DNA from 3 places in the Pseudomonas maumuensis genome. Region 1 is predicted to be linked to each of the others. Evidence: riboswitches for the same ligand, from Rfam matches in the RefSeq annotation. Region 1 holds a riboswitch; each other region holds the start of a gene.

Region 1 (4,526 bases):
ACCACCTCCGCCTGCACTTCGTCGAGCCAAGCCTCGACCTGGTCCAGGCAGGCGCGCTCCTTGAGGCTGGCCACGGCGATCGGTAACGGATTCAAGCCGCAAGCCTGCAGGCGCTGGCAGAACACATCGATGAACGCGGTGTTGGCTGCCTGCAGGTGGGAGCGGTAGAACAACAGCGGCGCCACCGGATACTCCGGATGCCACTCGGCGTACCAGTCCTCGAGCCGTGCGCTGGCCTTGGCCGGGTGATAGACCACCGTGCGCGGCAATGGCTGCGGCTCGTCCCAGGGGTAGGCGCGCCCCAGCCACTGGCTGGCCAGGCAGTTGAACAGGTTCAGTGCATTGGCCTTGCCGCCCTGGCGCAGGTAATGCCAGAGGCGCTCGGCCTGTTCGCCGCGTACCGTGCCCAGCCCGGTCAGCTCCGGGTCGGGGCGGTCGTCGCCGGGCACCAGGATCAGTTGCACGCCCCGTGCCGCCAGCTCGACCAGTTGTTCGACACCGTAGCGCCAATAACCGACGCCGCCATGCAGCGACACCAGGATCACCTTGGCATGGCGCAGCACCTGGTCGACATACAGGTCGACCGAGGCGTGGTTCTGCACCTGCATCGGGTTGGCCAGGCGTACGCTGGGAAAATCCGCCGGCAACTGCTCGGCGGTTTCGGCGAGCAGCGCCAGGTGTGAATCACCGCTGCAGAGGATCACCAGCTCGGCAGGAGTCTGGCCGAGGTCGGCGATGCTGTCGTCCGGCACGAAGCCGCCGGGCTGGGTCCGCAGCAGGTGCATGGGTCAGGCGCCCAGGGCCTGGCGCAGGCGCGCCTCCAGCTGGGTCGCGTCCAGGTCCTGGCCGATCAGCACCAGGCGGGTGATCCGTGGCTCCTCGCTGCGCCATGCACGGTCGAAATGCTTGTCGAAGCGGGTGCCCACACCCTGGATCAGCAGGCGCATCGGCTTGCCGGGAATAGCGGCGAAGCCCTTGGCGCGCAGGATGCCGAACTCGGTGACCAGTTGCGTCAAGGCATCGAGCAGCAGGCTCTCGTCAGCCTCGGGCAGGTCGATGGAGATCGAGTCGAAGGCGTCGTGGTCATGGTCGTCATGATCGTCGCCGTCGTGATGGCTGTCGTGGTGGGTGCGGCGACCATCGATATGCGCCTCGGACTCGGCGCCCACGCCCAGCAGCACCTCCAGCGGCAGGCGACCACTGCTGGCCTCGATCACCTTGACCGCCGGCGGCAGTTCCTCGGCCACTTCGGCACGGACCTTGGCCAGGCCCTCGGCATCGATCAGGTCAGCTTTGTTCAGTACCACCAGGTCGGCGCTGGCCAACTGGTCGGCGAACAGTTCGTGCAGCGGCGACTCGTGATCGAGGTTGGGATCGAGCTTGCGCTGGGCATCGACCTGGTCTGGGTAGGCGGCAAAGGTGCCAGTGGCCACGGCCGGGCTGTCGACCACGGTAATCACCGCGTCGACGGTGCAGGCGTTGCGGATCTCCGGCCACTGGAAAGCCTGCACCAAGGGTTTGGGCAGTGCCAGGCCGCTGGTTTCGATAAGGATATGGTCGAGGTCGCCACGGCGGGCCACCAGTTCGCGCATCACCGGGAAAAACTCTTCCTGCACGGTGCAGCACAGGCAGCCATTGGCCAGCTCGTAGACGCGACCGTTGGCCTCCTCCTCGGTGCAGCCGATGCTGCACTGCTTGAGGATTTCGCCATCGATGCCCAGCTCGCCGAATTCGTTGACGATCACCGCGATGCGGCGGCCCTGGGCATTGTCGAGCATATGGCGCAGCAAGGTGGTCTTGCCCGAGCCGAGGAAGCCGGTAACGATGGTGACGGGAAGCTTGGCCAGTGTTTTCATGTCGCGATGCCCTTGGCAGCAATGGCGCGGGCATGCAGGACGACAGCCACGGCCCGTGTCGGCCTGGCTGTTTCGCCACCGGATCACCCCGCCCGGTTGAAAGTCGAAAACGTTGCGAGGCAGGTCTCCTGGCTTGCACCGCCGGCCATCAAAGCCAGTGGGATGGCGCCTTCCCGCGCGTGCGCAGTGGCTGTGCCGAACCCTTCAGTGCCTACAGTTGCGGGGGCAGCCGCGGCTTGTACCGCGTTCCCGTCTTAGCCCGGGACAACGCCCGGGAACCTCGAACCGGCAAGGCTACGCAGTGCCTGCCTGGCGGTCAACCGCCGCGGCGATTGACGCAGCACCGGCCCCGTGATTTGCTAGCGCATTGCATTCAGGTGCCCCCAATGGGGGTGAAACGGGAAACCGGTGCGTCGCGCCTCCTTCACAGGGCCGACAAGGCCGGTGCTGCCCCCGCAACGGTAAGCGAGAGAAGCGTCCAGACCACTGTGCCCGTCGTGCGGCATGGGAAGGTGACGTTTGATCGATGGAGCCCCACTCCACCTCGCCAGCCCGGAGACCGGCCTGACATGCTTGCAGAACACCCCGCGGTGGGCGGGCGCTGTCGTATCACCTGGGTCAGTCGTGCCCGGGACGTCGCGCCTGCCCGTTGCCACAACAAAAGCAGCAGAGGAACGCGTCATGCCCATCACCCATGCCAAACCCAGTATCGCCACTCCCGTAAGCCTCAGCCAGCGACTGATCGTCGCGGTCGGCGCCAGCCTGCTGGGCCTGTGCCTGGTGTACTTCGCCGGTTTCTCGCACATCGAGGCGGTACACAACGCCGCCCACGACACCCGCCACAGCGCCGCCTTCCCTTGCCACTGAGTACCCCCGCATGATCACGCGCATCGCTCGCACCGCTGGCTTCAGCGGCCTGCTCGCCGCTCTGCTGCTGACCCTGCTGCAAAGCTTCTGGGTCGCACCGCTGATTCTCCAGGCGGAAACCTATGAAACCGCCGCCCCCGCCGCCGAACACCACGAACATGGCGAGGCCGCCGCGCCTCATGAACACAGCGCCGAAGCCTGGGCGCCCGAAGATGGCTGGCAACGCATCCTGTCGACCACGGGCGGCAACCTGGTGGTCGCCGTCGGTTTCGCCTTGATCCTCGCCGCCTTGTACAGCCTGCGCGAACCTGGTCGCGTTAGCACCGGCGCACTGTGGGGCCTGGCGGGCTTCGCCGTGTTCTGCCTGGCGCCGACCCTGGGCCTGCCCCCGGAACTGCCTGGCACCGCCGCCGCCGACCTCGGCCAGCGCCAGACCTGGTGGATCGGCACCGCCGCCGCCACCGCCACCGGCCTGGCGCTGCTGGTATTCGCCCAGCACTGGCTGTTCAAGGTGCTGGGTGTCGCCCTGCTGGTGATCCCGCATCTGATCGGCGCACCACAGCCAGCGGTTCATGAAAGCCTGGCCCCCGAAGCGCTGGAGACCCAGTTCAAGATCGCTTCGTGGCTGACCAACGCCGCGTTCTGGCTGGCCTTGGGCCTGCTCAGCGCCTGGTTGTTCCGCCGCTCCAGCCAGCACTGATGCGCGACCTCGCTCCCCAGCCGGCGTTGTATGCCGGCTTTGGTTGCCGCCGTGGCTGCCCGGTCGAAACGCTCGCGGTGCTGCTGCGCCAGACCCTGACCCACCACGCCCTGCCTCTGTCGGCACTGAAGGCCATCGCCAGCATCGAACCCAAGGCGCGCGAACCGGGCCTGCTAGCGCTGGCCGAGCGGCTCGGGCTGCCATTCATCTGCTTCGACAGCAGCCACTTGTCGAGCTTCGAGGCCCTGCTCAGCCAGCGCTCGGCGACCGTATACGCGCAGACGGGCTGCTGGGGCGTCGCCGAAAGCGCGGCCCTGGCCCTGGCCGGGCGCACAGGCGCCACGCCGCGCCTGCATGTACCAAGGCAAGGGCTCGGCGGCGCTACCCTGGCCCTGGCCATGGGTGGATAATCCGCCCCTTTACCTGCAAGGAACCCCCATGACGGTCTATTTCATCGGTGCCGGCCCCGGCGATCCGGAGCTGATCACGGTCAAAGGCCAGCGCCTGATCCACCAATGCCCGGTGATCATCTACGCAGGCTCGCTGGTACCGGCTGCGGTGCTCGAGGGTCATCAGGCGCATACCGTGATCAACAGCGCTGAGCTGCACCTGGAGCAGATCATCGAGGCCATGCGCCAGGCCCATGCCAACGGCCAGAACGTCGCCCGTGTACACAGCGGCGACCCCAGTCTGTATGGCGCCATCGGCGAACAGATCCGCCATCTGCGTGAGCTGGCCATCGATTACCAGATCATCCCCGGCGTGACCGCCACCGCCGCCAGCGCCGCGCTGCTGGGTTGCGAGCTGACACTGCCCGACGTGGCGCAGACAGTGATTCTCACCCGCTACGGTGACAGCTCGCCGATGCCAGCCGGTGAGCAACTGGCCGACCTGGCCCGCCATGGCAGCACCCTGGCTATCCACCTGGGCGTGCGTCATCTGCCGCGGATTGTCGAGCAGCTGTTGCCGCATTATGGCGCCGACTGCCCGGTCGCCGTGGTCCATCGCGCCACCTGGCCAGACCAGGACTGGGTCAAGGGCACCCTGGCGGACATCGCCGAGCGCGCAGCTGCCAAGGGCTTCCGGCGTACCGCGCTGATCCT
Region 2 (4,526 bases), 1.8 Mb from region 1:
AAATGGCGCATGTCGCGGCGCTCACCGATGGCCCGGTAGATCGCCGCGCGCTCAACGGCGCTGTACGCGTGTTCGCTCATGGTCGCAACAGCGCCGCCGCCGCATCGGGATTGGACGGAAAATAGAAGTGTATGTAGGAAGCGGTCAGCCGCCCCAGGCGGTAGACCGCCTCGTTGCCGCGTCCGCCGTTGGGGCTCAGGCCCCGGGCAATCGGTTCCAGCTCGGTGCTGGTCAGCGAATGGTGATAGGTGTGGCCGCGCAGAGTGCCTTCGGGCAACTCGACAGCCTGCAGGGCCAGGGCCGCCAGGCGCTTTTGCATGGTCGCCTCGCCCGGCAGCAGGCCTGCCAGCGGCGCACGCACACCGGCCACATCGGTCAGCGCGTCGAGCAGGTAGAGCATGCCGCCACATTCGGCCAGCAGCGGCTTGCCCTTGGCGTGGTGGCCACGGATCGCCTCCAGCATCGGCGCGTTGGCGGCCAGGGCCTGATGGTGCAACTCGGGGTAGCCGCCTGGCAGGTACAGGCTGTCTACATCAGGCAACTCCCGATCATGCAACGGCGAGAAGAATTCGAGCTGCGCGCCGAGGTTGCGCAGCAGATCCAGGTTGGCGCCATAGGTGAAGGCGAAGGCTTCGTCATTGGCCACCCCGATGCGCACCCCGGCAAGCGGCGTGGTCACGCCCAGTGGCTCAGGTCGGGCAAAACCGACCGGTGGCGGCAATGCGGCATCGCAGCTGGCACCCAGCGCTTCGGCGGCGGCATCCAAACGCGCATCCAGGTCGTTCAGTTCACTGGCCTGGACCAGGCCGAGGTGGCGACTGGGCAGCTCGATGCCACGCTCGCGGGACAACCCGCCGTACCAGCGCAGGCCTTCGGTGAGGCTGCCTTCGAGCAGTTGCGCATGACGCAAGCTGCCAACACGGTTGGCCAGCACCCCGGCGAACGGCAGGTCGGGCTGGTAACGCGCCAGGCCCAGGGCCAGGGCGCCGAAGGTCTGGGCCATGGCCGTGCCATCGATCACCGCCAGCACCGGCACGCCGAAATGGCGGGCCAGGTCGGCGCTCGACGGCGTGCCATCGAACAACCCCATCACGCCTTCGATCAGGATCAGGTCGGCCTCGCCCGCCGCGTCCCACAGCAGGCGACGACTCTCCTCGGCACCGATCATCCACAGGTCCAACTGGTAGACCGGCGCGCCACTGGCACGCTCGAGGATCATCGGGTCGAGAAAGTCAGGCCCACACTTGAACACCCGCACCTTGCGCCCAAGGTTGTGATGCAGGCGGGCCAGGGCGGCGGTGACCGTGGTCTTGCCCTGGCCCGAGGCCGGGGCCGCGATCAGCACGGCGGGGCATTGGCGCGAGTCACTCACAGCTCGACGCCCTTCTGTGCGCGGATACCGGCCTGGAAGGCATGCTTGAGCATGCCCATCTCGGTGACGGTGTCGGCCAGTTCGATCATTTCCGGCTTGGCCGCGCGACCAGTGACTACCACGTGTTGCATCGGCGGGCGGGCCTGGATGTCCGAGAGCACCTGGTCGAGATCAAGGTAGCCATGCTTGAGGGCGATGTTCAGTTCGTCGAGCACGACGAACTGAATCGACGGATCCTGCAGCAACTGGCGCGATACCGCCCAGGCCGCTTCGGCAGCGGCGATGTCGCGTTGGCGGTCCTGGGTCTCCCAGGTGAAGCCCTCGCCCATCACGTGATAGCGCACCTGCTCGGGGAAGCGGCGGAAGAACAACTCTTCGCCGGTGCTGTTGCGGCCCTTGATGAACTGCACCACGCCGCATTGCATGCCATGGCCCAGGGCCCGGGCGAGCATGCCGAAGGCCGAACTGCTCTTACCCTTGCCATTGCCGGTCAGTACCAGCAGCAGGCCGCACTCGTTGGGGGAATTGGCGATGCGCTCGTCGATGATCGCCTTCTTGCGCAGCATGCGCGCCAGGTGACGTTCGTCGCGTTCGGTGGATTCGCTCATCAGGGGTCTCCGCTGACTGTCGCGGCGGGCGACAGGGAAAAGGCGGGCAGACGGAGAACGCGCAGGGGCCGTGGCGCAGGCCACATCGCACCGCGCATCACCCTCCGTGATGCCGTTGGCAGTGACAGGCCGGTCTCCGGGCTCGTGAGCGGGACATGCCCGGACCGCGCGCCTTCCCAGGTGGATGCACCCAGTGGCCATGCGCCGTCTTCTACTCACCTACCGTTGCGGGGGCAGCGCCGGGTTCGCGCCTGCTGGCGCCCACCGGCTTCCCAGTTTCACCCTGCCGAACCGCGGTTCGCCGGGCACCTGAAACACGCCGCGAAGGTTAGAGGGTTGCACCGGGAGCGTCAATCGAACGAGGGCCGATCTGGCCCGGATCAATGGCCGATCCGCCAGCTTGTGCCACACTCAAAGCAGTGATATCAAATAGCCACCATTTCAACTGACCTCGATCACAATCGCAAGGAGAGCGCAGTATGCAAGGCCTGATCATCAACAACCCGCGCCTGGAGTTCCTGCGTCCGGCCCTGGAACGCTGGATCGACTGCATCGACCGCTTGAACCAGTTTCAGGGCGACAACGAAGCGCCTTACTGGCACGGCGCAGCCGCCAACACCGGGCTGCTCGCGGCGGCCGCCTGGCAGGCCGAGTTGGCGGCACTAGAGCAATACACAAGCAAGAAGCAACGTGACGAAGGCGAGCGCGAGGCCCGTGGCGACCTGGTCATCAGCAGCGCAGAGGAGTCGATCCACCTGCACAGCAGCCAGCGCTGGCCGCGGATCGCTCGCCTGGACCTGGCACCGGCACTGCAGGAAACCGCCAATCAGGCCAGGGCAATCGTCTACGCCAGCCAACTCAAGGCCGGGGCGCTGTTCGTCACTCCGTGGAAGGCTGGCCAGCACGCCAGCCCAGAGGAGTTGCAGGACCTGGTCGATGACCTGCAGAAGCACACCGCCTGCGCGATTGCTTGGTACTTCCCTTATGCCTACCGCAAGCTGCACAACGAACTGGGACAATACTTCCCCGGGGTGGCGTTACTGCTCAAGCAAGGCTGAACCCTGACCCAAAGGCAGGCCAGGGAGCACGGCACTCGCCGTCAAGGATTTTGGGCCAGGTGCCCCGGCGGGATCACCCGCTTGGCCTGCAGATAAGCCTTGGCCCAATAGCTGTTGGACAGGTAGTCGAGGCGTACGGTACCGCCAGCGGACGGCGCATGCACGAAGCGCCCCTCACCCACGTAGATCCCGGCATGGCTGACCTGCGAGCCGCCACTGGTGGCGAAGAACACCAGGTCGCCGGACTGCAGCGCATTGATATCCACGTTCGGCGCACGCATCACGATCATGTCGCGGGTGGTGCGTGGCAGACTGATACCGGCGGCGTCACGGTACACGTAGCCAATCAGGCCACTGCAATCAAAACCGGCGTCCGGCGTGTTGCCACCCCAGCGATAGGGCGTACCCACCAGGCCGATGGCGCGGAACAGCACATCCTCCGCTGCGGGAGAAGACGGCGCAGGATTGAACGCCACCGGGGCTTTGGCCATCGGCGCCGGAGCAGGCGCCCGGCTGGAACACGCCGCAAGCAGGGCCACGAGGGAGAGGAATGCGAAGCGCGCCAACATCGCCATGATGTAAACGTCCTGTCGGGAAGCCCCGGCCATGGCCGAAGGTAAAAAGAGTTGAGAATTTAGATTAGACGCTTTCTGTAAATGCGCACGGCGGCGAGCTTTTCAGCTACGCCGCCGTGGCAGGGTACAGCATTTTGATATCAATTCAATTGCGCGAGATCGTGGTCGGCGCCATGGCGAGCGCACGTTTGGCCTCGATGAAGGTCTTGCTCCAGTAGCGGTCGCCCAGACTGTCGATGCGCACACCACCGCTGCGGCGGCTGCTGGAGTGGATGAACTGGTTGTCACCCAGGTAGATGCCAGCATGGCTGACCCGGCCACGACCATTGGTGCTGAAGAACAGCAGGTCGCCCGGCTTAAGTTTGTTGCGTGCGACCTTGGGGGCGTCGACGTTGATCATCTCGCGGGTCGAACGCGGCAGGTTCATGCCAGCTTCTTCGCGGAACAGATAGCCGATGAAACCGCTGCAGTCGAAACCGGATTTCTCGGAAGTGCCACCAAAGCGGTAGCGGGTACCGATCAGTGCCATGCCGCGCTCGAGAATGCTGTCGGCCAGCACGGGCAACTGGTACGGTTTGCTGTTGCTGGAGAAGGCCTCGAGGTCATCTTCGCTAGCCAGCTCTTCCTCGGTGAATACGGAAGAAGTGGAAGCCTTGGCCTTGACCGATTGCTCGGCGGCCATGCGTTGATCCTGCGAGGTGCTGACCGGGCCGGTGGAGGCACAGCCGTAAAGAAGGGTGACAAGTGCAAGTGGCACGAGGGGTGCGAAGCGCTTCAGCATGGGCACGACCGTGTCTGTAGTCCTTTAGAAGGGGGAAACTATGCCTTCTATCGGACCCATTTGCAAATTTTATCGAAAAACATGTGACTTTTCCGATTCGACGCTCTGGCGCCGTGTTTTCGGCGCTACCAG
Region 3 (4,526 bases), 980 kb from region 1:
CGTACCCTGCCGGGCATCGGCGACTGGACCGCGCAGTACATTGCCTTGCGCGCGCTGCGCTGGCCCGATGCCTTTCCGGCGGGCGACGTGGCACTGCAAAAAGCCCTGGGAGTGAGCGGCGCCAACGCTGCAACGCAAGCCGCGCAGGCCTGGCGGCCCTGGCGTGGCTATGCGGTGCTGCGCGCCTGGCAAGCGGGGCCGGGCAGCGTGCGCTGATCGCATCCTGCGGCCCCGATGGCGCGATGCTTCAGAAGGTGTAGTCGAGGGTGGCGAAGTACGAACGTGGCGCCCCCAGCAGCCATTGCTCGCCGCTGTAGCTCGACTGGGCATACTGGCGGTCGAACAGGTTGTTCAACTGCAGGCCCAGGCGTACGTCGGGCAGCACCTGCCAGCCGAGGTTGGCATCGACCACGGTGTAGCCCGGCACCTGCTGATCGTTGGCGGCACTGCTGTAGCGTTCGCCTACGTAACGCAGGCCGATGCCCGCGTCCAGGGCCTGGCCGAAGCCCTTGCTCAGCCATAGGTTGGCGGTGCGCCGCGGCACATCCTGGGGGCGGTTGCCGGCGCGGTCGTGGACCGAGCCATCGTTGCCTTCCTCGAGGAAGTCATCGTACTTGGCCCGCACCAGTGCCGCGTTGGCCGACAGCTGCCACTGCTTGCCCAGCGCCAGCTCCAGGCTGGCCTCCAGGCCATCGGAGGTCTGCTGGCCGGCCTGCTGGCTGTCGTGGGTGACCGGGTTGTACACCGGCAGCTTCCGCTTGACGATGTGATAGGCCGCCAGCGTCCATTCGCCCCGCGCATCCCAGAAACGCTGCTTGAGGCCGATCTCGGTCTGCCTGGCCTCGGTCAGGTCCAGGCGCTTGTTCGGGCGCTGGGTGAGCAAGTCGCCGACGCCGTCCTCGCTGGTGGAGTATTGCCCGTACAGCGACAGGTCGTCGCTGAGCGCGTACACCAGCCCGGCGCGCCAGTTGCCGCCGCGCAGGCTGCGGTCGCTGCGGGTGTCGTTGACCAGGTCGTTGCGGTCGATGTGGTTCTGGTCGCGGCGCACGCCGGTGACCAGCGCCAGGCGCTCGGTCAACTGGGTACGGTTTTCCGCGAACAGGGCGAAGGTGTCGACCTTGGACAGCGTCTGCGCTCGGGTCGGGCTGAGGCTGTGGAAGCCTCCAGGCGCCGGCTGCCACGGATCGAGCGGGTCAGTGCCGCCATCACGGTAGGGCGAGTTGCTGTCGACGTTGAAGCGAATCTTGTTGTACTCGACGCCGACCACGGTCTTGCTGGCCAGGCCGAACAGCGCATGGTCGAGGCTGAAGCTCTGGCGGTCGCCGAGTTGTTCCTGGTTGTGCCTGATCTCCAGGAAGCTGCCTCGCTGGACCACCGCGCTGGTGGCGTCCCAGGCGTACGACTCGGCGTTGCGCCAGTGCCGGCGGCTCTTGATGTAGTACAGCTCGTTGCGGGCGCTGAGGCTGTCGCTCAGGGTCCAGTCGCTGGTCAGGCGCGTCCACTCGTCGTGGTAGCGCTGCACGTCGTTGCTGACGTTGTAGTTCTTGTCGCGCACGCTGCGGCGCAAATGGCCGTCGATCAGCGGGGTGCCGTAGTAGTTGGCCGGCTGCGCGTCGCCGCGTTCGTGGGAGAGGGTGAAGCTCAGGTCGTCGCTGGCGTCGAAGCGCAGTGCGGCGCTGAGGGCCAGGCTGCGCGAATCGGTGCGATCGACCCAGCCGTTACCCGCCTGCTGGTTGAGAGTGACGCGGTAGCTCAGGCGCTCGCTGAGGCTGCCGCCGCTGTCCAGGCCCAGTTGCTGGCGGTCCCAGGAGCCATAGCCCAGGCGCAGGTGGTTGCGGATGTCGCCGGCGAACGGTTTCTTCGGCACCACGTTGACCACCGCGCCCGTGGCGCCTTCGCCATACAGCACCGAGGCCGGGCCGCGGATCACGTCGATGCGCTCGACCATCCACGGATCGACCGGGAAGGTGAGGGTGCCGGCGCCGGCATACAGGCGCGAGCCGTCGAACAGCGTCATCACCGAGCTCTGGCCGGTGAAGCCTCGGGCCGACAGACCGGTGCCGCCGTCGCCCGGCGTGCCGATGAAGGTGATGCCCGGCGAGCGGGTCACGGCGTCCTGCACGGTCAGGTTGTTGCGCTGCTGGATCTGCGCTTCGGTCAGGCTGCTGGTGCTGGCCGGGGTGTCCAGGGCGCTGAGGTTCAGGCGCGAGCCGGCCGGGGTCGGGGTGGCCAGGTCGATAGCCTGCGGCTCGCGGGTGTCGGTGATCGCCGTGGAGGGCAGGGTGAGGGGCGCCACGGCATGATCATCGGCCAGCGCCGGCAGGGATACGGCCAGGCAGGCCGCCAGGGAGTGAAGCTTGTTGAATCGGGACATGTCGTTCCACTGCTGCAGGAAAGAATGGATCCCGGTGGAAAACACGCAACGGCGAAGCGCGCGCAGACGCGCACGCGAATACCGGCCTGCGCCCGCCCACCGCGGGTTGCCAAGTGAAGCCTCAGGCCGGTCTCCGGGCTTGCGAGGGGCATGAAGCCTTCACCTTCCCATGCTTGCGCACAGTGGCCTGTCGAAGGGTTCGCTCGCTTACCGTTGCGGGGGCAGCGCCGGACTTGTCGTGGCAACGACTCACCGGCTTCCCGTTTCACCCTGCGCGCGGCGGCGCAGGGCACCTGAAACTGGCGCGCATCAGACCACCGAACGGGCAGGGCGTCAATCGTTCGAATGGGCGGGAGATCCGTGGCGCAATGGCGGTTTAGACGTGTTTGGCGATTTTTTTTCGAACTTTTGCGGCGGGCGTCGTCTCGAACCGCTCGTTCACCATTCATTCACGTCATGGAGACTGTTGCGAATGTCTACCCGTAACCTGCTGCGTCACGCCTGCCTGCTGGCCCTGGTTGGTGCTCCCCTGGCCGCCACGGCGGCACCGAGCACCGATCCGCTGTTCACCCTCGGTCTGCTGGGTTCCTACGACAAGTTCAAGTTCGAAGGCGGTAGCGAGTCGGACAAGGAACACATGGGCCAGGGTGGCGTGTTCGCTACCTTCGGCAACAAGATGACCGCCGAGTCCGGTTTCATCTACCAGATCGGTGCCGAGGCCAAGTACGGCAAGAAGAACGACAACAAGCTCAAGGAGGCCCAGGCCGACCTTGACCTGGGCTGGCGCGCCGCGCTGGACGCGCGCAACTTCGTTGACCTGAGCGTGGGCGGCGGCTACAGCTGGACCCGCTTCGAGCCCGAGATCAACGACCTCGACACGCGGCTGACCTACAAGTCGCCGTTCGCCAAGGCGGCGCTGGGCTACAACCATCAGTTCGATGCCTCGACCCTGCGCGTGGAGGTGGGCGCGCGCCACACCATCGACGGCCGTGCGCGGCTCAAGGTCGATGACTTTGGCAGTGACAGTGTCGACATGAAGGACCGCACAAACCCGTATGCGGAAGTCACGCTGCTGATGAACCAGCGGGGCGGCATGCCGGTGCAGGTGGGGGCGTACTACACCCGCACCGAGTACAAGCTGGACGAGGATACCCCGGTGGCGGACAACACCAAGCTCAAGCGCGATGAGTTCGGGGTGAAGGTGGGGTTGGCGTTCTGATCGGCTGAACCCGCGCCTGCGCTGTAGCAGGGCAACCCCCTCCAGCCGAGGGGCTTGCCCCGCAACGGCATTCAGCGCCCGCGTCGACGCGACACCCGCGCCTCGATGTTCTTGCGCCCGATCAACAGCGGCGGTTTCTCCACCACCGGCTCGTCGGCCAGCCACTTGTACATCACCAGGCAATCGACCAGGCCCAGCTCACCATGGCGGTAGGCCTTGGGCAGGCGTCCGACAGTCTCGAAGCCGAGCTTGTGCCACAGCGCCACGGCCACTTCGTTGGTCGCCACCACCGAATTGAACTGCAGGGCCAGGAAGCCTTCCTGGCGAGCGAGCTTCTGCGAATGCTCGCACATCAGCCTGGCCACGCCGCGGCCACGGGCGTTCTCGCACACCATGTAGCCGCAGTTGCCCACGTGCCCGCCAGGGCCGGCGGCGTTGGCCTTGAGGAAGTAGGAACCGAGTAGTTCGCCGTCTGCCTCGGCCACCAGGGTACGCAACGGGGTCTCCAGCCATAGCGTGCGAGCTTGGTCGCTGCTCAGGGTAGGGTCGAAGGCGTAGGTCTGGCGAGCCTGGACAATGGCCTGGAAGGTCGGCCAGAAGCGCTCGAAGTCTTCCGGGGTCATGGGGCGGATCTGGATCATGGCGGTTCCTGCGCGGGCTGAGCCGCCAAGTCTGGGTGCCTGGGCGTCGTCGCGCAAGGGCGGCGACGCCTTGGCCTGTCAGGCGCCGGACTTGCCCACCGCGTCCAGGGCCCGGGCCGAGTAGACCAGTGCCGCGCCGGCGTTCATCGCCACCGCCACGCCCAGGGCCTCGGCGATCTCCTCACGGGTCGCACCATGCTTGACCGCCTGCTGCGAATGCACGGCGATACAGCCGTCGCAGCGGGTGGTGACGGCCACGGCCAGGGAGATCAGCTCGCGGGTCTTGGCGTCC

Evidence for each region. A riboswitch is a leader RNA that binds a small molecule or an ion and turns the genes downstream of it on or off. The one in region 1 is predicted to bind cobalamin.
Region 2: another riboswitch for cobalamin. It lies ahead of cobO (cob(I)yrinic acid a,c-diamide adenosyltransferase); the one in region 1 lies ahead of KSS90_RS14705 (CbtB domain-containing protein).
Region 3: another riboswitch for cobalamin. It lies ahead of KSS90_RS10710 (TonB-dependent receptor); the one in region 1 lies ahead of KSS90_RS14705 (CbtB domain-containing protein).

The regions. Positions count from the first base shown of each region.
Region 1 covers NZ_CP077077.1:3,307,306-3,311,831, forward strand. Annotated here, with positions in the region: gene cobN (cobaltochelatase subunit CobN) at 1-785, opposite strand, end outside; gene cobW (cobalamin biosynthesis protein CobW) at 789-1,856, opposite strand; cobalamin riboswitch at 1,958-2,154, opposite strand; cobalamin riboswitch at 2,216-2,438, shown strand; gene KSS90_RS14705 (CbtB domain-containing protein) at 2,538-2,723, shown strand; gene KSS90_RS14710 (CbtA family protein) at 2,734-3,423, shown strand; gene KSS90_RS14715 (cobalamin biosynthesis protein) at 3,423-3,833, shown strand; gene cobM (precorrin-4 C(11)-methyltransferase) at 3,862-4,526, shown strand, end outside.
Region 2 covers NZ_CP077077.1:1,488,992-1,493,517, reverse strand. Annotated here, with positions in the region: gene bluB (5,6-dimethylbenzimidazole synthase) at 1-80, opposite strand, end outside; gene KSS90_RS06955 (cobyrinic acid a,c-diamide synthase CobB) at 77-1,372, opposite strand; gene cobO (cob(I)yrinic acid a,c-diamide adenosyltransferase) at 1,369-1,980, opposite strand; cobalamin riboswitch at 2,091-2,308, opposite strand; gene KSS90_RS06945 (hypothetical protein) at 2,460-3,038, shown strand; gene KSS90_RS06940 (C40 family peptidase) at 3,080-3,613, opposite strand; gene KSS90_RS06935 (C40 family peptidase) at 3,759-4,394, opposite strand; gene hda (DnaA regulatory inactivator Hda) at 4,520-4,526, opposite strand, start outside.
Region 3 covers NZ_CP077077.1:2,324,165-2,328,690, forward strand. Annotated here, with positions in the region: gene KSS90_RS10705 (DNA-3-methyladenine glycosylase family protein) at 1-216, shown strand, start outside; gene KSS90_RS10710 (TonB-dependent receptor) at 248-2,374, opposite strand; cobalamin riboswitch at 2,482-2,686, opposite strand; gene KSS90_RS10715 (outer membrane beta-barrel protein) at 2,847-3,593, shown strand; gene KSS90_RS10720 (GNAT family N-acetyltransferase) at 3,665-4,234, opposite strand; gene KSS90_RS10725 (carboxymuconolactone decarboxylase family protein) at 4,313-4,526, opposite strand, start outside.